3 regions of the Amycolatopsis sp. QT-25 genome follow, and region 2 is predicted to be linked to each of the others. Evidence: riboswitches for the same ligand, from Rfam matches in the RefSeq annotation. Region 2 holds a riboswitch; each other region holds the start of a gene.
What was found. A riboswitch is a leader RNA that binds a small molecule or an ion and turns the genes downstream of it on or off. The one in region 2 is predicted to bind S-adenosylmethionine.

Region 1: linked by a shared signal. The riboswitch ahead of P3102_RS25785 (aminotransferase class V-fold PLP-dependent enzyme) and the one ahead of thrC (threonine synthase) in region 2 are both predicted to bind S-adenosylmethionine.
Region 3: linked by a shared signal. The riboswitch ahead of P3102_RS32040 (ATP-binding cassette domain-containing protein) and the one ahead of thrC (threonine synthase) in region 2 are both predicted to bind S-adenosylmethionine.

What each region holds. Positions count from the first base shown of each region.
Region 1 covers NZ_CP120210.1:5,572,571-5,580,003, forward strand. The annotation lists gene P3102_RS25770 (RluA family pseudouridine synthase) at 43-969, opposite strand; gene lspA (signal peptidase II) at 966-1,529, opposite strand; gene P3102_RS25780 (hypothetical protein) at 1,554-2,195, opposite strand; gene P3102_RS25785 (aminotransferase class V-fold PLP-dependent enzyme) at 2,215-3,579, opposite strand; SAM riboswitch class IV at 3,612-3,726, opposite strand; gene P3102_RS25790 (M23 family metallopeptidase) at 3,888-4,568, opposite strand; gene P3102_RS25795 (potassium/proton antiporter) at 4,699-6,177, opposite strand; gene P3102_RS25800 (helix-turn-helix domain-containing protein) at 6,289-6,972, opposite strand; gene P3102_RS25805 (penicillin-binding transpeptidase domain-containing protein) at 7,016-7,433, opposite strand, start outside.
Region 2 covers NZ_CP120210.1:2,118,303-2,125,735, forward strand. The annotation lists gene P3102_RS09785 (ComEA family DNA-binding protein) at 1-246, shown strand, start outside; gene P3102_RS09790 (ComEC/Rec2 family competence protein) at 243-2,648, shown strand; gene thrC (threonine synthase) at 2,804-4,069, opposite strand; SAM riboswitch class I at 4,083-4,215, opposite strand; gene holA (DNA polymerase III subunit delta) at 4,351-5,334, shown strand; gene rpsT (30S ribosomal protein S20) at 5,387-5,647, opposite strand; partial or broken gene P3102_RS09810 (EamA family transporter) at 5,956-6,057, shown strand; gene P3102_RS09815 (VOC family protein) at 6,117-6,491, shown strand; gene P3102_RS09820 (class I SAM-dependent methyltransferase) at 6,488-7,075, opposite strand; gene lepA (translation elongation factor 4) at 7,189-7,433, shown strand, end outside.
Region 3 covers NZ_CP120210.1:6,863,345-6,870,777, reverse strand. The annotation lists gene P3102_RS32055 (DUF222 domain-containing protein) at 1-893, opposite strand, end outside; gene P3102_RS32050 (GNAT family protein) at 1,041-1,625, opposite strand; gene rsmA (16S rRNA (adenine(1518)-N(6)/adenine(1519)-N(6))-dimethyltransferase RsmA) at 1,666-2,502, shown strand; SAM riboswitch class I at 2,750-2,840, shown strand; gene P3102_RS32040 (ATP-binding cassette domain-containing protein) at 3,050-4,060, shown strand; gene P3102_RS32035 (4-(cytidine 5'-diphospho)-2-C-methyl-D-erythritol kinase) at 4,183-5,148, shown strand; gene P3102_RS32030 (ABC-F family ATP-binding cassette domain-containing protein) at 5,215-6,987, shown strand; gene P3102_RS32025 (fatty acyl-AMP ligase) at 7,039-7,433, shown strand, end outside.

The DNA.
Region 1 (7,433 bases), 3.5 Mb from region 2:
GTCCTTCATGTACTCGAGGGCGCCGCACCGGCCACGACGCGGCTAGTTTTCGTCCTGCAGGATCCGCAGCGCGGTGGCGAGGTCGTCCGGGTACTCCGACTCGAACTCGACCCAGCGCCCGTCCGACGGGTGGGCGAAGCCGAGCGTCTTCGCGTGCAGCCATTGCCGGGAAAGCCCGAGCTTGCGCGCCAGCACCGGGTCGGCGCCGTAGGTCAAGTCGCCGACGCACGGGTGCTTGAGCGCCGAGAAGTGCACGCGGATCTGGTGCGTACGGCCGGTCTCCAGTTTGATCTGCGCCAGCGACGCGGCGCGGAAGGCCTCGACGACCTCGTAGTGCGTCACGCTGGGCCGTCCGCCCTGGACGACGGCGAACTTGTAGTCGTGCCGGGGGTGCCGGTCGATCGGCGCGTCGATGGTGCCGCGCGTCGGATCCGGATGCCCTTGGACGATGGCGTGGTAGCCCTTGTCCACGGTGCGTTCCTTGAACGCCCGCTTCAACACGGTGTACGCGTGCTCGCTCTTCGCCACGACCATCACGCCGGTGGTGCCGGCGTCCAGCCGGTGCACGACACCCTGGCGTTCGGCCGCGCCCGAGGTCGCGATCCGCAGCCCGGCGGCGGCGAGCCCGCCGACGACGGTCGGGCCGGTCCAGCCGGGGCTCGGGTGCACGGCGACGCCGACCGGCTTCGAGATCACCACGATGTCGTCGTCGTCGTGCAGGATCTTCATGCCTTCGACGGGTTCCGCGACGACCTCGATGGGTGAGGCGGGATCGGGCAGCGTCACTTCGAGCAGCCCGCCGGCGGTCAGCCGGTCCGACTTCCCGGCCTGCCTGCCGTCGAGCAGGATCTCACCGGACTCGGCCAGTTCCGCCACGATCGTGCGGGAAAGTCCCAGTAGTTTCGCCAGCCCCGCGTCGACGCGCATGCCGTCGAGCCCGTCGGGAACGGGCAACATCCGCGCGCTCATTCGCTCGCCGCTTTCTTCTTGTCTTTTGTCGATGTTCCGTCGTAGTCCTTGCCCAGCAGGGAAAGGATCACGATGAGCACGCCACCGACACAGATCGCGGAGTCGGCGACGTTGAAGATCGCCCAGCCCTGCCCGTTCGGCGCGAACGCGGAGATCATGTCGACCACGTGTCCCCGCAGCGGGCCCGGCGCGCGGAAGATCCGGTCGGTGAGGTTGCCGAGCGCACCGGCCAGCACCAGGCCGAGGCCGATCGCCCAGCCGACCGAACGCAGCCGCCGGGACAGCCAGACGATGGCGATCACGACGGCCATCGCGACCAGCGCGAGCACCCAGGTCAGCCCGGTCGCCATCGAGAAGGCGGCACCGGGGTTGCGCACCAACTGGAAGTACACCAGCCCGCCGAGGAACTCGACCGGCTGCCTGCCCTCGAGCGTGGACACGGCGATCTGCTTGGTGAGGAGGTCGATCCCCCACAGCACCGCGGCGACGGCGAACACCACGGCGACGCGCTTCTTGGGCAGCGGCGGCGACGGTGGCGCGGTTTCGGGCTCTGTACTCACGCCCCCATTGTCCACTGAGTGTGCTCAGGCCTCCTCGGCGGCCGTCTTCGGCCTGCTCAGCAGGGCCGCGAACGCACCGGCGAGCGCGACCAGCGACGAAAGCACCAACGCGAGCTGTCCTCGCGCGAGCACGACCGCGCAGAGCACGAACGCCGCGGCCACGACGAGCACCAGCACGCTGCGCTCCAGCCAGGCGAGCCCGGCCAGGCCGAGGGTCAGCAGGACCGCGCTCCGCGCGTCGCCGTCCATGTCGAGTTCCCAGTAGCCGACCAGATCCGCGAGCACGATGCCGACCAGTCCGCCGAACGCGATCGCGGCGACCTTCCACCACCGCACGGTCTTCGCCCGGAAGGTGTAGAACACCACCGTGCCGAGATAGACGGCGAGCACGGCGAACAACCAGCCGTCGTTCCGGCCGACGCCGGAGAGCGGCAGGTCCAGCGCGGCCGCGTTTTCACGGCTCATCTCCACACCGCGAAAGGAGGCGAAGACCTCGCCGGACCCGACGCCATACAGATCCTGCGTCAGGAACCGCTGTTCACCGGCGGGCGCGTAGGCGAACCAGCCCCCGGACCATCTTCCACCGAAGGACAAGGCCACCACCGTCAGCTGGGCGAATCCCAGCAACGCCAGCGGAAACCAGTAACGCGGTCGCTCGTTCCCCATGCGGGGTGAGGCTAGTGGGTCAGGCGCAGAACGGGGGCAGTTCCCGCGGATCGTTCTCCGGCACCCAGCGGCCCTCGGGCTTCTCGTACTGCCAGCGGGCGCCGCGGGCGACGATCTGGCGCAGCGCCAGCACGAGCCGGTCCACGTGCTCGGTGGTGCTGCCGAGGCCGAGGCTGACCCGGACGGCCTGCTGCCCGGTCGAACCGGCGGCGGAGATCAGCCGTTTGGTGGCGATGTGCGCGCAGAACGCGCCGTCCCGCACGCCGATGCCGTACTCCGCCGAAAGGACCGCGGCGAGCCAGCCCGGGTCGAAGCCGTCGACGACGAAGCTGAGCGTGCCGACCCGGTCGACCGGCGCGTCGAACAGCCGCAGCTCGGCGAGTCCGGGAACGGCGGCCAGACCGCGACGCAGCCGCGCCAGCAGTTCGTCCTCGTGGGCGACGATCGTGTCCCAGTTCCCGGCCAGCGCCCGGCAGGCGACACCGAGCGCGTAGACGCCGACGGTGTTGGGAGAACCGGCTTCGTGCCGCTCGGGCCCGGAATTCCAGACCACACCAAGGTTTTCGGAGTCACGGTTGACCAGTTTCGTCGCTCCGCCACCGGCGAGGTACGGCTGGGCGGCGCGCAGCCAGTCCGCGCGGCCGATCAGCGCTCCGGCACCGAAAGGCGCGTACAGCTTGTGGCCCGACAGCGCGACGTAGTCGACGTCCAGTTCGCGCACGGAGACCCTGCGATGCGGCGCGAGCTGCGCCGCGTCGAGCGCGATGCGGGCACCGTGCCGGCGCGCGACGGTGGCGATCTTCTTGACCGGCAACAGTTCCCCGGTCACGTTGGACGCGCCGGTGACGACGACCAGCCGCGGGCCCTGCGGGCAGTCCGCGAGCGCTTCGTCCACGGCGGCCACCGCGGCGAGCCGGGTACGAGGGGTCTGGACGCGGCGGACGTTCAGGCCCTTCCACGGCAGCAGCGCGGCGTGGTGCTCGGTGTCGAACACCACGACCGACGTGTGCTTCGGCAAGCTGCGCGCGAGAAGGTTGAAGGAATCGGTGGTGTTGCGGGTGAACACGACGGCGTCGGTCGACCGCGCGGCCACGAAGTCCCGCAGGATTCCGCGCGTGCGCTCGTAAAGCCTGGTGGAGATCTGCGAAGCGAACCCGGCGCCGCGGTGCACGCTGGCGTACCAGGGCAGGAATTCGTCGACCGCGGCACGCACCTCGTCCAGACAGGGAGCGCTCGCCGCGTGATCGAGGTTGGCGTACCCGATGTCGCCGCCGGTCACCAGCGGGACCCGCAGACCGGCGCACGCGACCGTCGGGATTTCGTACGTGGCAACGGTTTCCACGACAGCGGCGGGGGTGTTCGTGCGTTCGAGAGCGAGAGTCATCGTCATCCTCCGGGCCAGGGGACCCGACGAGGATCCCGCGCTTGCCCGCCGCACCACGCGACGGGCCAGGTCCTCACCCGGGGCACCCCACCGCGGAAGGAGGGTTGCCGGTCAGCTAGCCGGGGCTTGACGCTGACACTCGTGACCTAGGGAAGAAGTTAGCGGATGGGCGGGCGATCGAGCCACCCCTCGTCCGCATCTTGAGACGCCGCTCACGTGCTCCGCAAGCGAGAGAACCCGCAATTCGGCACCTGATTGCGCTGGTCCGGGCCGCGAACCAACGCAAGCAGGTGCCGAATTGCGGGGGGTCAGACGCGGAAGCGGCCGGGCAGCGGGCTGGTCACTCGGGAGGACACCTCGGTCGCGCTCCCCGAGTACTGCTCGGTGCCCGCGGTGAACTGCCAGCCCCCGAAGGTCTTGCCGTCGATGGGCTCGCCGTAGGTCTCCGCGACCTTGGTCGAGACCTCGTCGTAGGACATACCGTTCCAGTTGCCCGCGCCGACACCGAAGTCACGCGAGTCACCGCTCCGCGCGGCGGCCGTGGGCAGTGTCCACAGGGTGAAGTGCACGTGGGCGCCGGTGCTGCTGCCCCCGCAGGGCAGCGCGTTGCCGGTCCGGCCGAGGGCGTCGCCAGGGGCGACCCTCTCGCCGTCGGTGACCGAAATGCCCTCCAGGTGGTAGTACCCGGTCCGCCGGCCGCCGTCGTGGTCGACGGTCACCCAGTCGCCGCCGTCGCAGTGCTGGATCCGGACCGTGCCCGCCAGCGGGGCGCGCACGATCCGATCGCCGGGGCTGAAGTCGATGGCGTTCTTCACGCCGGAGATCCCGTTGTCCGAGTGGATTCCCGCCGAGTACACCGACTGGCCCGTCCCGAAGGGCAGCCCGAACGTGGGAAACGCGCCTGCGGCCGCCGCGGGTACCGCGAGAACCACGCCGACGAGTGCCGCAGCGACACCCAGACCAGCGAACCGCACCGGAATTTTCGTCACTTTGCGTACTCCTTACCCCGCGACACTCACCCATTCGATGGAGTCGGTTGCGGGGAAGGTAGTTCAAAAGGAGTACAGATGGGAAGAATTTCCCGAGATCACCCGACGAACAACTGGTGCCGGTCGTGACCTACTGCCCGGATTCGCCCTTCCACCTGGCCAGGCGACCGGCGCGGTCGACGGCCCGCAGGCGTCGCTCGGCCGCGTCACGGGCTTCGGCGGTGGTCACGACGAGTAGCTGGTCCCGTTCCTGGAGCCGGGTGTTCTTGTTGGGGGTGAAGCCGGTGCCGTCGCGCACGAGAAGGCTGATCGTCGCCCCCACCGGCAGCCGTAGTTCGGCCAGGTACACGCCGTGCATCTTGGAGCCGGCGTTGATCCGTACCTGCAGGAGTTCCGCACCCATCTCGTCGAGAGGAGCGGAGTCGACGTCGATCTCGTGTGCTTCGGCGTGCTGGGCCAGTCCGAGCACGCGCGCGAGCGGGGTCAGCGTCGCGCCCTGGAGCAGCGTCAGCACGATGACCAGCACGAACACCGCGTCGACCAGTTGCTGCGCACCGGGCAGCCCGGACGACAGGGGGATCAGCGCGAGCACGATCGGGACCGCCCCGCGCAAGCCGGCCCAAGACAGGAACACCTGTTCTCGCCAAGGGATCTTGAACGGCAGCGCCGAGAGCACCACCGACAACGGCCGGGCGAGCAACAGCACGACCGCACCCGCGACCAGGCCCTGGACCAGGCTTTCGAGGATCCTGCTCGGCGAGGCGAACAGGCCGAGCAGTACGAACAGCCCGATCTGCGCGAGCCAGCCGAGCCCCTCGGCGAAGGACAGCGTGTCCGACCGGTGTGGCAGTTTCGAGTTCCCTAGCACCAGCGCCGCGACATAGGTGGCGAGCAGGCCCGACGCGTGGGCGAGCTGCCCGCTCGAGTACGCCACCACGCAGACCGCGACCGTGGCCAGCGGATACAGACCGGTGGCGGGAAGCGCCGCCCGGCGCAGCGCGAACGCCCCACCCCAGCCGAAAGCGAGCCCGATCACCAGGCCGGCGGCCAGTTCGTAGACCACCAGCAGCGGCAGCGACCAGTCGACGGTGGCGCCCTCGGCCAGGACGACGACGGCGATGTAGGCCGGGGCGTCGTTGATCCCCGACTCGATCTCCAGCGCGCCGACGAGCCGTTTGCCGATCCCCGCCGATCTCAGCACGGAGAAGACCGCGGCGGCGTCGGTCGAGGCCAGCACCGCGCCCCACAGCAACGCCATCCGCCAGTCCAGGCCCAGCAACCAGTGCAGGGCCGCGCCGGTGACCGCGATGCTCACCACGACGGCCACTGTGGACAGTGCGATTCCGATGCCCAGCGACGGTTTCACGGTCGTCCAGCGGGTGGTGAGGCCACCTTCGGACAGGATCATCACCAGCGCGGCGAGGCCGAGCGACTGGGTGAGTGTGGGGTTGTCGTATTGGATGCCGAACCCGGCTTCGCCGAGCAGGACCCCCATCCCCAGGTACAGCAGCAGTGAGGGAAGGCCGACCCGGATCGACACCCGGACGGCGATCACGGCGACGAGGAGCACCGCGCCACCGGTGCCGAGAACGAACGGGAGCTGCTCCATGTCGCCTCCCGTCCGGTCGCCGTGAGGGCTCCAGAATAGTGAGGCGGTGATCGTCACTCGTTCGTGTACCGGTCGAAAAGCGTCCGGATAGCCTGTGTTACAGACTGTCCATTAGGGACTGCGCAGGGCCACCAGATCCACCCCGAGTTCCGCGAACGGTCTCTCCGCCGCGGGCAGGACTTTCACCGCGCGGTTGCCCTCACGGGACAGCCAGCCGGCAGCCACTCCGTGGGACAGTAACGCCGCGGGTGCCCGGCCCGCCAAATGATCACGGCGTACCGTCCAATCCAGACAGTCGCGCAGCATCGGGCGGCGGCCGTCGGCGATCTCCACCCCGAGCCCACCGAGTATTTCGCGTCCGCGGCCGGTCAGCGTCAGGCCGTCGACCTCGTCGATCAGCCCGGTGGCGAGCATCCCGTCCCGCAGCGCGACGCCGACCGTCCCGGCGAGGTGGTCGTAGCAGGTCCGGGCGAACTCCAGCCGTTTCACCCGCACCGAGGAACGCAACCCCAGCACCGGGCGGCGTTCGGCGTGCTGCGCCAGATGCTCGATCAACTCCGCCACCCGGGGGTCGGCCATCCGGACGTAACTGTGCCTCCCCTGCCGGACCCGCACGACGAATCCGGCCTCGACCAGCTTCGTCACGTGCTCGCTGGCCGTCGACGCCGCCACTTCGGCCGCTCCTGCCAGCTCCGTCACCGTCCAGGCGCGCCCGTCGAGCAGCGCGAGACACATCGACGCGCGGCTCGGATCGGCGAGCACGGCCGCGACCTCGGCCAGTGCGATGGTCTCCATGCGCTCACCGTAGAAGACCCACGCTTCGGCGAGCGCCGAACCGTCAGCCTGCCAGGAACTTCGCCGCCAGCCGCACCGCGGGTTCGGAGTCGTTGGCGCCCTCCAGCATGACGGCGAAGGCGACATCCCCGCGGTACCCGACGAACCAGCCGTTCGCGTCGGCACCCGAGCCGAACTGCGCCGTCCCCGTCTTGCCGAAGACGGCGCCGCTGCCCTTCAACGCCTTCGCGGTCCCCGTCGTGCAGACCTCACGCATCATCGCGCGGACCTGGTTCACCACCCCGGCCGGCGGAGCCTGGTAGCCGGCGTTGACCTTGGTCTCCAGCCCCTGCCACAGCTTCGGCACCACCGGCTTCCCCGTGGCGACGGTCGCGGCCATGAGCGCCGCGCCCAGCGGGCTGACCTGCACCCTTCCCTGACCGATGCCGGCCTCCACCTGCTCGTCGCCACTGCCCGACGAC
Region 2 (7,433 bases):
GTGGCCGTCGGGGTCCCCGTTCCGGCCGCGGCCGGAACGGCGGCACCGATGGGGAAGCTCGACCTGAACACGGCCACGGCCGAGCAACTCGACACCCTGCCCGGGGTCGGCGAGGTGATGGCGAAACGCATCGTCGATTGGCGGTCCGGGCACGGCGGGTTCACCAGTGTCGAGCAACTCCGTGACGTAGAAGGGATCGGCGAAAGCAAGTTCAAGAAGGTCCGGGAATTGGTGTCCGTCGGATGAACCCGTCCGCCGATCCGTCCGAAGTGGACACCGCGTCGTGGCGAGGGCAGGACCTGCGGCTGGTACCGGCCGCGGCGACGGCCTGGCTCGGTACTCTTTCCGGGCTGTCGGGCGGCTGGTGGATCACGATGCTCTGCGGTGCGGCCGCCGTGGTGCTCGCGATCACCGCCGGTGTTCGTGCCCGCCGGACGGCGTCCCGGTGGGTGGTGGGGCTCGGCGCGCTCGCGGTCCTCGGTGTGCTCACCGCCGGTCCGGTGGCGCTGCGGATCCGGGCCGCCGAGCAAGACGACCTCCGTGCCGCCGCCGCACGGGGGAGCGACGCCACCACGAGGGTGGTGGTCACCGAGCGGCCACGTCCGGTCCGCGGTGCCGGATACGCCGATCGCCGGGCAGGCACCCGCCTGGTGGTCATCGCCGCGACGGTGGACACCGTGGTGACGGGGGAGCGGGTGGTGGATTCGGCCGGCCGGATCCTCCTGCTCGCTCCCGCCGAGGGGTGGCTGAATTTGCTGCCCGGGCAGCAGGTCACCGCCGCTGGGCGGCTCGCCCCGGCGAAAGGGGCCGAGCTCACGGTCGCGGTCCTCTCGGTGCGAGGTCCGCCGTCGGCCCTCGGACCGGCGCCCTGGTGGCAGCGAGCCGCGGAATCGCTGCGCACCGGGCTCCGGGAGCTGTGCGCCGTCCTCCCGGAGGAGCAGGCCGGTCTGGTGCCCGGACTGGTCGTGGGGGACACGAGCACGCTGTCCCCGAGGGTCGAACGCGAGTTCACGGACTCCGGCATGTCCCACCTGATGGCCGTGAGCGGTGGGAACGTGGCGATCGTCTGCGGCTCGATCCTGCTCCTGCTGAGGGTGCTCCGGGTCGGGCCGCGGACGTCCGCCGCCGCGGCCGCCGCGGGGCTCGCCGGGTTCGTGGTCCTCGCCGGGCCCGCGCCCAGCGTGCTCCGCGCCGGGGTGATGGGGGCGGTCGGGCTGTTGGCGCTGGCCTTGGGGCGCCAAGGTTCGGCGCTGCCCGCGCTGGCGTTCGCGGTGGCCGGGCTCGTCGTGGCCGATCCGGCCATGGCCGCGGACTTCGGGTTCGCCCTTTCGGTGCTGGCCACGGCCGGGCTCGTCCTGCTGGCACCCCGGTGGGCCGAGTGGCTGGTCGGACGCGGAGTTCCGGCAGGCTACGCCGAGGGGCTGACCATCCCGCTGGCCGCGTTCGTGGTGACGACGCCGGTCATCGCGGGCATGGCGGGATCGGTCAGTCTCGTCTCGGTGGTGACCAACGTGCTCGCCGCGCCGGTGGTCGCCCCGGCCACCGTGTTCGGTGTGCTGGCCACCGTCGTCGGCCCGTGGTGGCCCTCGGCGGGCAGGCTGCTGGTCCGCCTGACCGAACCCGAGGCGAGCTGGCTCATCACCGTGGCCCGGCATGGCGCCCGGGCGCCGGGCGCGGTCGTGGACTGGCCGGATGGCTGGTGGGGTGGGCTGTTGGCGGCCGGACTGCTCGTCGTGCTGCTTGTCGCCATCCGGTTACGGCACGCCAGGATCCTGCTGGCGGTCGCGCTGGCCGCCGGTCTGCTCGTTTTCGTCCCGGTACGGGTGCTGGCACCGGCGTGGCCACCGGCGTCGTGGAGTGCCGTCGCCTGCGACGTCGGGCAAGGGGACGCCGTCGCCCTCGCGACGGGCGAGCCGGGCAGGGCGGTCCTGGTCGACACCGGGCCTGAACCGGGACCGGTCGACGAATGCCTGAGCAGGCTCGGCGTGGATCGCGTTCCGTTGGTCGTGCTGAGTCATCTGCACGCCGACCACATCGGCGGCCTCGAATCCGTCTTCGAGGGCCGGTCGGTCGGTGCGGTCGCCGTCGGCCCGGGCCGGGCTCCCGCCTGGGCGTGGCAGCAGGTCGCGGACGAGACCGCACGCCGCGGGATTCCCTTGTTGGAACTGGGGATCGGGCAGCGGCTCGATTGGCCGGGGCTGTCGCTGGACGTGCTGGGACCCCGGTATGTCACGCGGCGATCGGCCCTCGAACAGGACGGCACGGTGATCAACAACGGATCGGTCGTCCTGCGGGCCGGGACCCCGGCGGGCAGGCTACTGCTGACGGGCGATGTCGAGCTCGCCGCACAGGCCGACCTGATGGCCGAAGGTGCCGATCTGCATGCCGAGATCCTGAAGGTCCCGCATCACGGAAGCCGTTACACGGCACCGGATTTCCTCAACGCCGTCGCGCCGAGGGTGGCGTTGGTGAGTGTCGGCGCCGGGAACACCTACGGCCATCCGAACAAGTCCACTTTGGACAACCTGACCGCCGTGGGTGCTTCGATCGCCAGAACGGACACCGACGGCGACACCGCGGTCGTCGCCGACGCGCGGGGACTTGCCTTGCTGCGCCGGGGTGAGCCCCGCGGCCCGCCTCGTTCTTGAGGCGGGCCGGGCGGGAACTCAGCGCCTGTCGGTGAACCCGCGCCGCGATCGACGTCGGCAGGATGTGACCTGGTACAACACGTCCTGTGGCGGACAGGGCGGGTTCACGCGTTATGTCCGCCTCGCGAACCCGTTCCCAACTCCGTCCCCAGGTATCAGATGCCGAGTGCTTCGCGGACCGCGTCGGCCGAGGCGCTGACGGTGGCCTTCGGGCCGATCTTGTCCTCGACGGCGTCGAGGGTCTTGAGGCCGTCACCGGTGATCAACAGGACAATCTCCTCGTCCGGGTTGAGCTTGCCGGTCTCGATGAGCTTCTTGGCCGTCGCGACGGTGACTCCACCGGCGGTCTCGGTGAAGACGCCCTCGGTGCGGGCGAGCAGGCGGATGCCCTCGACGACCTCTTCGTCGGTGACGTCTTCGATCGCGCCGCCGGTGCGGTTGACCACGTCGAGGACGTAGGGACCGTCGGCCGGGTTCCCGATGGCGAGCGACCGGGCGATCGTGTCCGGCTTGACCGGCTGGACGACGTCGTGGCCCGCGCGGAAGGCCGCCGAGACGGGGGAGCAGCCGGTGGCCTGCGCGCCGAACACCTTGTACGGCGTCTCGTCGACGAGGCCGAGCTGCCCGAACTCGCGGAAACCCTTGTCCACCTTGGTGAGCTGGGAACCGGAGGCGATCGGCACCACGATCTGGGAGGGAAGCCGCCAGCCGAGCTGTTCGGCGACCTCGAAGGCCAGCGTCTTGGAGCCTTCGGAGTAGTAGGGCCGGACGTTCACGTTGACGAACGCCCAGCTCTCCTGCTCGGCGGCGAGCTGGGTGGCGAGCCGGTTCACGTCGTCGTAGTTGCCGTCGACCGCGATCAGGTCGCCGTCGTACACGGCGGTGGTGAGGATCTTGGCGCGCTCGAGGGTTTTCGGGATCAGCACGACCGACCGCCAGCCGGCGCGGGCCGCCGCGGCGGCGACGGCGTTGGCCAGGTTGCCGGTCGACGGACAGGCGAGCACGTCGAAGCCGAATTCGCGCGCGGCGGCCAGTGCGACGGCCACCACGCGGTCCTTGAACGAGTGCGTCGGGTTGCCGGTGTCGTCCTTGACCCAGACCTTCTTGACACCCAAGGCTTTCGCGAGCCTGTCGGCCTGGATGAGCCGGGTGGCGCCGGGTTCGGTGTTGGGGATCTCTTCGACGTTCGACGGAACGGGAAGGAGTTTCTTGTAGCGCCAGATGTTCTTCGGTCCGGCTTCGATGTCCTCGCGGCGCACGCGGCCGAAGTCGTAGGCGACCTCGAGCGGCGAAAAGTCCTCGGCGGAAACGAATTCAGGGGCGAGCGGCTGCCGGTGTCCCTCTTCCTTCGACACCAGTTCGACGGCCGGTCCGAGATCCGGGGTCTTGGTGGTGGAGGTCGTGCCGAGGGTTGCGGTCATCGCGAGGGTCCTTTCCTCATCTGCCCCGCCGTGGCGGGCCGGAATTGGCACCGTGTTCGTCAGCTATCCCGCGATCGCGGAATGACAGGCTGACGCCGGTTGCCGGGGCTTCGTCGGGCCGTTCCCTCTGCCCCTCTGGATGAGCGGTATTCGATTGTCGGCACGCGTGTCGTCGCGTCGCCTCGCCAACACCGTACGACATGAGGCTCAGGTGAGGCCACCGTGCCCGGAACTCATCACCGGACAAAGCACACGAGCGGACGAGTGGCAGGATCGTCACCGTGACGACGCAAGCTGCCGCCCCATCGCCGCTGGTCCTGGTTCTCGGTGAGGAAGAGCTGCTGATCGAACGCGCGGTCCGCAGCGCTTCGGACGCGGCCAAAGCGGCCGATCCGACGGCGGATCTCACCCGGATCCGGGTGTCGGACCTCACAGTGCCGGCGCTCGCGGAGATGGTCAGCCCTTCGCTGTTCGCCGAAGGAAGGGTGATCGTCCTCGAATCGGCGCACGACATTTCGCAGGAGCTCGCCGACGGGGTGATGGCCTACGTCAAGGCACCCGCCGACGGCATCGTGCTCGTCGTCGTGCACAGCGGAGGTGGTCGCAGCAAGGCGGCGAAGGCGCTCCCCGAGGCGTTGAAGAAGGCTGGGGCGGAGGTCGTCGAGTGCCCGAAACTGACGAAGGCCGCTGAACGGGAATCCTTTGTCCGCAACGAGGTCCGCCGGGTCGGCGGGAAGATCGACGGTGCTGCCGTGCTCGCGCTGATCGACGCCGTCGGCTCGGATCTGCGTGAGTTGTCCTCAGCCGCGACCCAGCTCGTCGCGGACGCGGGCGGAACGGTCGACGAGCAGGCGGTCCGCCGCTACCACCGGGGTCGCGCGGATGTGAACGGATTCGCCGTCGCCGAGAAGGCCGTCGCCGGTGACAAGGTCGCGGCGCTCGAGTCGCTGCGCTGGGCGATGCAACTGGGCGTGCCGCACGTGCTGGTCGCCGACGCGCTCGCGGACGCGGTCCGGACGATCGCGCGGGTGTCCGGCGCCGGTCGCGGGAACCCGAACCAGATGGCGGGCGAGCTGGGAATGCCGCCGTGGAAGGTGCGCAAAGCCCAGGGGCAGGCCCGAGGCTGGGGTCAGGACGGTCTCGCCACCGCGATGCGGGTGGTCGCCCGGCTCAACGCCGAGGTCAAGGGAGTCGCGGCCAACCCGGAGTACGCGTTGGAACGCGCCGTCCTGCAGGTCGTCGACGCCCACGGCACAGGCCGCTGAAATGGCAACGGGCCCCGGCGACGCGAGTCGCCGGGGCCCGTTGAAAGCCGAATCAGAGAGAGTTCGCGCGCTTCGCGAGCGCGGACTTCTTGTTGGCGGCCTGGTTGGCGTGGAGAACGCCCTTGGTCACGGCCTTGTCCAGCTTCTTGGCCGCGTCCTTCTGCAGCTCCAGGGCCTTGGCCTTGTCGCCGGCGTCGGCGGCCTCGCGGAACTTGCGGATCGCGGTCTTCACCGAGGACCGGATCGCCTGGTTGCGCTGACGCGCCTTCTCGTTGGTGGTGATGCGCTTGATCTGCGACTTGATGTTGGCCACGGGGGCGCTCCTCTTGCATCTCTCGGTGGTTTCGCCGCCGCGCTGTGACCGGCCCTGCGTGCTCGTGAGAGCGGCGCGGGTTTCCTCCAGAACGGAATGCCACACGACGGTGAAAAGCAAGTTTAACAGCCACCCCGGGGCCGCTCGCGGCCGCCTGGGGAGGCGCCGTTACAGTACGACGAAGATCGTAATGCCCAGGGTTCCGCCGCCTGTCCGTTCGGCGAAACACACGATCAGGGCACAGGGACAGCTCCGAGCGGCACCATTGGCGGGGCGGGGAACGCCGCCGTTCTTTCTCCGCGATTTCCGCGTTACTGCTGGTCCTCTACGCTCTGCGGATCGCCCCGGTGAGCCTCGTCGCACTCGCGCGGGAGCTGAGCATCGTCTTGGGCGGCCTCGCCGCCTGGCTGGTCCTGGCGGGGATCACCGCGATTGCGATGGCCTGAACCCATCCGGTAGGGATGGGAGCATGGACGTGCTGAGCAGCAGGGTGCTGATCCACCCGAAGGATCTCGAGGTGTCGACGGCGTTCTACCGGGACACCCTGGGCTTGGCGATCGACAAGGAGTTCCCCGGCGGGACGGTGTTCTTCGCCGGGAACGGGTCGATCGAGATCGTCGGTACCGGGGAGACGGGACCGACCTCTGATGTCGCCTTGTGGCTCCAAGTCCGGGATCTGCCCGCCGCGCTCGAGGAGCTCTTGGCAAAGGGCCTGGAACCGGTCCGCGAAGCGCGTCGTGAACCCTGGGGACTGGACGAAGCGTGGATCGCCGATCCGGACGGCACCAGGATCGTGTTGGTCGAGGTGCCGCGTGAGCATCCGTTGCGCACCGACCCGCGTTAGGGCCGCGGCTTGATCGCGCGCAGCTGAGCGGCGAGTGAGGCGCCGAAGCCGGGCGGGTCCCAGGTCCAGGTCTGCAGGTCGGTGAAGCCGGCGGCGGTCGCTTCGTCGGCCAGTTCGTGCCGGGACACCGGCAGCCACTTCTCGTGTGAAGACAGCAGCAGCCTGCCGCCGGGCCGCAGCACGCGGAACAGCTCGGCGAAACCGGCCGCCCGGTCCTCCCACAGCTGCACGTTGTTCACGCTCAGGACCACGTCGACGCTCTCCTCGGGCTCACCGGTGGAGTCCGCGGCGCCGCGCCGTAGCTCTACCTTGCCGCCGCAGCGGCGGCGGGAGCGAGCGAGCATCTCCGGGGAGGGGTCGACGCCGATCGCGCGGCCCGCGCGTTCGGCGGCGGCCTGGAGGCCGACCCCCGGGCCGGGCCCGACGATCAGTGCGGTTTCGCCGGACTCGATCGACGCCAGTTCCACGACGCGAAGTTCGGTGGCGGCGTTGCCGTGCGCCATCGCCAGGCCACCGAACCGGCCGAGCAGACCCCTGGGATGGCCGAACGTGCGATCGAGCATCTGGGACAGTGAGGTACTCATACTTCGAGGGCACCACAGCTCACCACGGGCCGCATCGGGGATGACCCCCACTCGCACCCGGAGCGGCATGGGACCATAGAGGTGGCACACCCCGACCTTCGCGAGGAAACCCGTTGACGACGTTCGCCGACACGACCTTCACGCCCCCGGAGCTCATCCGGAACTTCTGCATCATCGCGCACATCGACCACGGCAAGTCGACCCTGGCCGATCGGATGCTGCAGCTCACCGGCGTGGTCGAGGAACGGGCCATGCGGGCTCAGTACCTCGATCGAATGGACATCGAGCGGGAGCGCGGGATCACGATCAAGGCGCAGAACGTGCGCCTGCCCTGGAAGGTCGACGGGCAGGACCACGT
Region 3 (7,433 bases), 3.3 Mb from region 2:
GCTCCGTCGCCACGGTGTGGGCTTGGGAAGCCCTGAGACCGTGCCTGGGACGGTTTAGGACGGTTCGCGGGTGTCCCGACCGGCTCCGCGAGTGGAGACTCCTCGGTGACCCGCTCCGACGTCTGTCGAGGCAACGGGATATCCGGGCTGCTTTCCGCGAGATCGACGATCTCCGAGAGAGCGTCACCGCGTCTCTCCGCAGGCGTGCGGTCGTCGGCTTCTCCGTTCGGAGCCGGATACGCCCGCGGCACCATGAGCGCGTTCAGGCGGGCGCCTGTCTCGGGATCGAGATTGCCACGCAGATCCCAACGACCGGTGCGTTTCTGCCGCAACCAGAACTCGCTTCGCTGAAGCTTGGGACCGGGATCCTCTTTGGGATTCCCGTCCGGGTCTAAGCGCGCGAGCAACTCCGTCCCCGCCACCGTGACGTCGCGCGGTCTGGCGACGCCGGCGAGCTCGACGAGACCCTTCTCGGCCTCATGCCGCGTGCTTGCGGTGACGTGGTCGGGCAGTCGTTTCATGACGGTGACGATCCGGTCGATGCCGGCCTCGGCCAGCGCACCGGCGGAGGCCGCGATACCGGTCAAAGGCGCGACGGGGTCGATCGACGTACCGTCGCGCGCCCGTCTCGAGTTGAGCGCGAGCGCTCGAGCGGTCACCTTCTGGGCCTCCGCTCGAGGCACCCGAGCCACATGTTCGTAGAAGACGGCGATCGAGTTGTATCCGTAAAGGTCACGGACACCGCGTGACTCGATCTCGGCCAGGATCTGGCCGACTTCGGCGATCAGACGTCGCCCTTCGCGTAGCCGTGTCTGCAACTCGTCGAGAAGCAGTTCGGCGTCGCCTTCCGGCAGGTTGAGCGGGAAGGCCTGGGAAGTGTTTGTACTGGTCATCCCTCGATTGTCGAGGCAAATTCGAACGAATGCACGGTATCGATCGGGTGGATGATCATTACCCTCCGGGTGCGCCGACCTGCGGGTATCACCCTGGAGTGGGACGCGTGTCAGTTCGAAGACCCCACAAGGTTGGTGGAGGCGGGATCACGTCGGCCGCCTGCCTGAGAGGTTCAGCTGTTCCCACTCCTCGCGGAGCACCCCGTAGACGACGGCGTCGTGCACGCCGCCGGGCCAGCGTCGAGCACGTCGGAACCGGCCTTCTTCGCTGAAACCCAGCCGTCGTCCGACTGCGATCATTCCCGGATTGCCCGAGTACGTCGCGAAGTCGAGCCGCAGTGCGTCGGTGCGGGAGAACAGGTAAGTCGTCCACAGTCCCAAGGCTTCGGTGCCGAATCCGCCGCCCCAGTACCGCTCGTCGTAGATGACCAGTCCCATCCGCCGCCAGTCGGTCTGCCTGCTTTCCCAATACCAGCTGACTCGGCCGATCAACTTGCCGTCACTCTGGTCGCACACGGCGAGGCTGGCGCGGGGGTCGGGCCGTTCGGCTGTGGTTGTGGTGAGCTCGATCGCCGTGGCTTCGGCGGCCGCCGCGGTCGGGGCGCCGAAGTAGGGCCCGTTGGTCTGGTGCCAAGGCCGCGCGGGATCGAGCAGGTCCTCGAGCGATCGGAGATCGGATGGCCCCCAGTCGCGCAGCCGGACTTTCTCACCTTCGAGTACGACGTCGTCCACCGGCCAATCGTGGCTTACCGCGGCTGACTACGATCGTCGGGTGACTGAACTGCTCGGCCCTGCGGAGATCAGGGCGCTTGCGGCCGAGCTGGACGTACGTCCGACCAAGAAGCTCGGCCAGAACTTCGTGCACGATCCCAACACCGTGCGCCGCATCGTCGACCTTTCCGGGATCGGCGAAGGGGACGTCGTGCTGGAAGTCGGGCCGGGCCTCGGCTCGCTGACCCTCGGGCTGCTCGCGACCGGTGCCGAGGTCGTCGCGGTGGAGATCGATCCCGTGTTGGCGAAGCGACTGCCAAACACCGTCGCCGAACGAGGCGGGGCCGAAAGGCTGAAGGTCGTCGGCGCGGACGCTTTACGGATCACAGCGGACGATCTCCCCGCACGGCCGACCGCGCTCGTCGCGAACTTGCCGTACAACGTCGCGGTCCCCGTCGTGCTTCACCTGCTCGCCGAGCTGCCGTCGTTGACCAGCGGCCTCGTAATGGTCCAGACCGAGGTCGCGGACCGAATGGCGGCGGGCCCGGGGAGCCGGACCTACGGCGTGCCCAGCGTCAAACTCGCGTGGTACGGGAAGGCGCGGAAGGTCGCCGCGGTGCCTCGCACCGTGTTCTGGCCGGTTCCGAATGTGGACTCCGCCCTGGTCGCGTTCGAACGGGGTGAAGTGGTGTGGTCCGTCGACCGACAGCGGCTGTTCGCGGTGGTGGACGCCGCCTTCTCGCAACGGCGGAAGACCTTGCGTGCCGCATTGGCGTCATGGGCCGGTTCCGCCGAACGCGCGGAGGAGTTGCTCGAGAAGGCGGGGATCGACCCCAAGACCCGCGGCGAGCAGCTGGATGTCCACCAGTTCGCTCGGATCGCCGCCGCGGCCGTCTGACCGACCGCGGCCGGGGTGGCCGGCACGGTGTGGACGCGGGTTCGTCAAGGTAAGCACGGCTGCGTAAATCCTCTTCTCGATCTACCCGAGTCAAAGCCGTCTTGGCAGGCAGCACGCCTGCCATAGTTCGGGAGCACCTCTCTGCGTCTCATGATATGAACTACTGTTCCTGTATTGTGGACGCGACCAGACGTGTGATCTGCGCCTACGTGCTTGCTTTCATCCAGTGGGATCGGTTTTACTCAGTGAGCCATCCCGAGCGACTGAGAGACCTGGCTCGCCGACGTCGCAGCAACCACCCTCCACAGGGCAGGTGCTACAGCCAGGACCGATGGAGGCTGTGCCGAATGAACAGGGTCACCCACCCGCTCCTGCTGACCAGGCGACGTGTCGTCGATGAAGGTCGCCGCACGGTAAGTGCGTGTCGACGCTCCACCGTTACTGCCTGAGTTCTTCCCTTATCTCTGAATCCGTCCGTTCCGGACGGCTACTCGGTGACGGTTGGCGCGCTCGAAAGAAGCAGCGCCCCATGTGCATGGAGCCCTTCGTGATCACTGTCGAAAACCTGTCCAAATCCTTTCCCCTCAACGGAAATCCCGTCGTCGCCCTGCGCGACGTGAGCGTGGACATCCAAGCCGGTTCGCTTTTCGGAGTCGTGGGTCCGGCCGGCTCCGGCAAGTCGACCCTCGCTCGTTGCATCGGCCTTCAGGAGCGCCCCGACCGCGGTGTCGTCCGGCTCGACGGCCTCAACACCGGCACCCTCGACGGACGTCGGCTGCGCGAGATCCGCCGTCAGGTCGGTGTCGTGAGCACCAAACCGGAATTGCTCGCCGAGCGCACCATCGCCGGCAACATCGCCTCGCCGCTCGAACAGCTCGGCCTCGACGGGCCGCAACGCCGCACCCGGGTCGGTAACCTGCTCGACCTGGTCGGACTCAGTCCCAGGGCCGGCCAGCGGCCGGGCGACCTGACCGAGGGGCAGCTGCGCCGGGTGGCCATCGCCAAGGCTCTCGCCGCCGGGCCGTCCGTGCTCCTGGCCGACGACCCGACCGCGGGTGTGCAGCCCGAGGAGTCCGGCGCGGTCCTGACCGTGCTCGACCGGGCGCGTGCCGAGCTCGGGGTCACCGTGTTGCTCACCACTCCCGACGCCGGCGTGGTCCGCCGTGTCTGCGACGACGTCGCGGTCCTCGAGGCCGGAGCGATCATCGAACGGGGAACCGTGCTCGACCTGGTCTCCGACCCGAACAGCCGGACCGCGCAGGCGCTGCTTCCCGCGATCGAGACCGGACGGGCGCAGGCGTCGAAGTACGATCGAGCGGTGGACGTCGTGCTCATCGGCTTCGCTTCGGTCGGTGCGCTGCTGCCGGAAGCCGCCGGTCGCTTCGACGTCGAACTCGCCACCATCGGCGGCGGCCTGACCCGGATCGGTGACACGCCGGTCGGCCGGTTCCGCCTCGGTGTGCGCGGTGAGCGCGCGGACGCCGCGCTCGCCTGGATCGTCGAACGCGGCGGCCATGTGACCCACCCGGTCCGCGGACCGCAGGGCGTCGCCGCCTGATTTCCCCGCGAACGGGCCGCCCAGGACGAAACCTGTCCGGACGGCCCGTTTCGTGTCTGACTCGTCCCGTTCTCCTTTCTCCTGCTGACAGCGCAAGGGGAGCGGCCACGTAGTCTTGACTGGTGCTCGCCGTCGTACCGCCCCCAGTGACCGTCAGGGTCCCCGCCAAGGTCAACCTGCACCTGTCGGTCGGTGACGTACGCCCGGACGGCTACCACGAGTTGGTGACCGTGTTCCAGGCGCTTTCCCTGACCGATGAGGTGACCGTCGCGGTCACTGAAGATCCCGGCGTCGAGGTGTACGGCGAAGGTGAAGGCGCAGTGCCGACAGGGGCCAACAACCTCGCCTGGAAGGCGGCGCAGGCATTGGCGGCCCACGTCGGCAAGGCGGACGGCGAGCCCAAGGTCCGAGTGGTGCTGCGCAAAGGCATCCCGGTAGCGGGTGGGATGGCCGGTGGCAGCGCCGACGCGGCCGCGACCCTGGTGGGCCTCGCGTCGCTCTGGAAGCTCGACATCTCCCGAGACGAATTGGCGGGTATCGCCGCGAAGCTCGGCAGCGATGTTCCTTTCGCTCTCTACGGCGGAACGGCGCTGGGCACCGGCCGAGGTGAGCAGCTGGTGCCGGTCTTGTCGAGGCACACGTTCCACTGGGTTCTGGCGTTCGACCAGCGTGGTCTTTCGACTCCGCGGGTGTTCGGCGAGCTGGACAGGTTGCGCGAAGAGGGCAGCCCGCCTCGGATCGGTTCGCACACTCCGGTGGTCGAGGCGCTGGCCTCCGGTGATCCGCGGCAGCTGGCGTTGCTTCTCGGCAATGACCTGCAGGCGGCGGCGGTCTCGTTGCGGCCGGGATTGCGGCGTACGTTGCGGGCGGGGGTCAACGCGGGCGCGCTCGCCGGCACCGTGTCCGGATCCGGGCCGACCTGCGCCTTTCTGTGCGCGGACGCGCAGTCCGCCGTCGAGGTCGCCGCGGAGCTGTCCGGTGCGGGGGTCTGTCGCACGGTGCGTGTCGCACACGGGCCGGTTCCCGGGGCCCGGCTGGTCGGCGGGGATGACGCGCCGCGGCCGTCGCCGCCTCGGGTGCACGCATGAGGGTGTCCGAAATGGACACCGACTAATTCGTTGTGTTGCAAGCTTTCGGAAAGGATCGGCTGAGGCATGGCCAACTTGGTCAACCTGGAGTCGGTGAGCAAGTCCTTCGGGGTGCGCCCGCTGCTCGACGGTGTTTCGCTCGGTGTGGCGGAGGGGCAGCGTATCGGTGTCGTCGGTCTCAACGGGGGCGGAAAGACGACGCTGCTGGAGGTCCTCGCGGGGATCGCCGAGCCGGATACGGGACGCGTCAGCCAAGTCCGTGGCCTGCGGATGGCCGTGGTCACCCAGCGGACCGAACTTCCCGACGGCAGCACGGTCGGAGATGTCGTACTGGAGCGCTACGGCGCGGAGCACGAGTGGGCCGCTGACGCGCGAGTCCGGTCCATTATGGACGGTCTGGGCATCACCGCTCTCGGAATCGAGAAGGCGACGGCGAACCTGTCCGGTGGCGAACGGCGCCGCGTGGCGTTGGCGGCCGCCCTCACCGGTGAACTGGATCTCGTCGTCCTCGACGAGCCCACCAACCACCTGGACGTGGAAGGTGTGCGCTGGCTCGCGGATCACCTGCTCAACCGCAAGATCGCGGTCGTGGTCGTCACCCACGACCGGTGGTTCCTCGACACGGTCGCGAGTGTGACCTGGGAGGTCGCCAACGGTCGCGTCGAGCAGTACGAAGGCGGATACGCGGACTGGATCTTCGCGCGGGCCGAGCGGGCGAGGCTGGCGGCGACGGCCGAGGAAAAGCGGCAGAACCTGGCTCGTAAAGAGCTCGCATGGCTGCGTCGCGGTCCGCAGGCCAGGACGTCGAAGCCGCGCTACCGTGTCGAGGCGGCGGAGGCCTTGATCTCCGACGTGCCGGAGCCGCGGGATTCGGTCGAGCTGCAGGCGTTCGCCCGCCGCCGGCTGGGGAAGACCGTGCTGGAAATCGAGGACGCCACGTTGACCGTCGGCGACCGCACCCTGCTCGACCACGTCACGTGGCGGATCGGGCCGGGCGACCGGATCGGTCTGGTCGGCGTCAACGGGTCGGGCAAGACGACACTGCTCAAGCTGCTCGGCGGTGACACCGACCCCGAAACGGGGCGGCGTGTCCAAGGCAAGACGGTCAGCCTCGCGCACCTGCGGCAGGAGCTCGACGATCTGCCAGGTGATCTGCGCGTGCTGCAGGCGATCGAAGAAGTCTCGGGGCGAGTTGTGTTCGGCAAGCAGGAGCTCACCGCTTCGCAGCTGGCCGAGAAGCTGGGGTTCCCCGCGTCGAGGCAGTGGACGCCGGTCGAAGACCTTTCCGGTGGGGAACGGCGCCGCCTCCAGCTGTGCCGGCTTCTGATGGCCGAGCCCAACGTGCTGCTGCTCGACGAACCGACGAACGATCTCGATATCGACACTTTGCAACAGCTGGAAGATCTGCTCGATTCGTGGCCGGGCAGCCTCGTCGTCGTTTCGCACGACCGGTACCTGGTGGAACGCGTCTGCGACACGATCGTCGCTTTGTTCGGGGATGGGCAGGTGACGCATCTGCCGGGCGGGATCGAAGAGTACTTGGACCGGCGCGTCAAGAGCCTTGAAAAGGCCGGTGTCGGTCGGAAGCAGGGCAACGGGCAGGCCTCCGCGCCCAAGAAGAGCGCCGCGGAACAGCGTGCGGCGCAGAAGGAGCTGTCCCGTCTCGAACGCAAGCTCGACCAGCTGCACGCGAAGGAAGAGAAGCTGCATGCGGCACTGCTCGGCGCGGCCACCGACCCGACGAAGCTCATCGAACTGAACACCGAACTCAAAGCCGTCGAAACGGAGAAGGAGGAGGTCGAGGCCCAGTGGCTGGAGACCTCCGAAGCCGCGGAGTGAGTTCACTCGACGGCGAGCGCGTCTTTCGGCGCGGACAGTAGTGTGACGCGCATGAGTCGGTTCGTGGACACGCTCGTCGCCACCGCGGCGGGGCGAGGTCAGCAGCGGGGAATGGTCACCGGGGAGCCCAAGGAGCCGGTTCGGCGTACGTGGGCCGAGATTCACGAGCAAGCCAAGCGGGTCGCCGGGGGTCTGGTGACGGCCGGGCTCGAGCCGGGCAAGGCGGTGGCGGTCCTGGCGGCGGCGCCGTCGCTGATCGCGCCGACGGTCCAGGCGGTATGGCTCGCGGGCGGCAGCGTGACGATGCTGCACCAGCCCACGCAGCGCACCGACCTCGCCGAATGGGCCGAGGACACCGTTCGCGTGCTGCGGATGATCGGCTCCGACCTGGTGCTGCTCGGTGAGCCGTTCGACCAGCTGGCGCCGGTACTCACCGAGCACGGCAT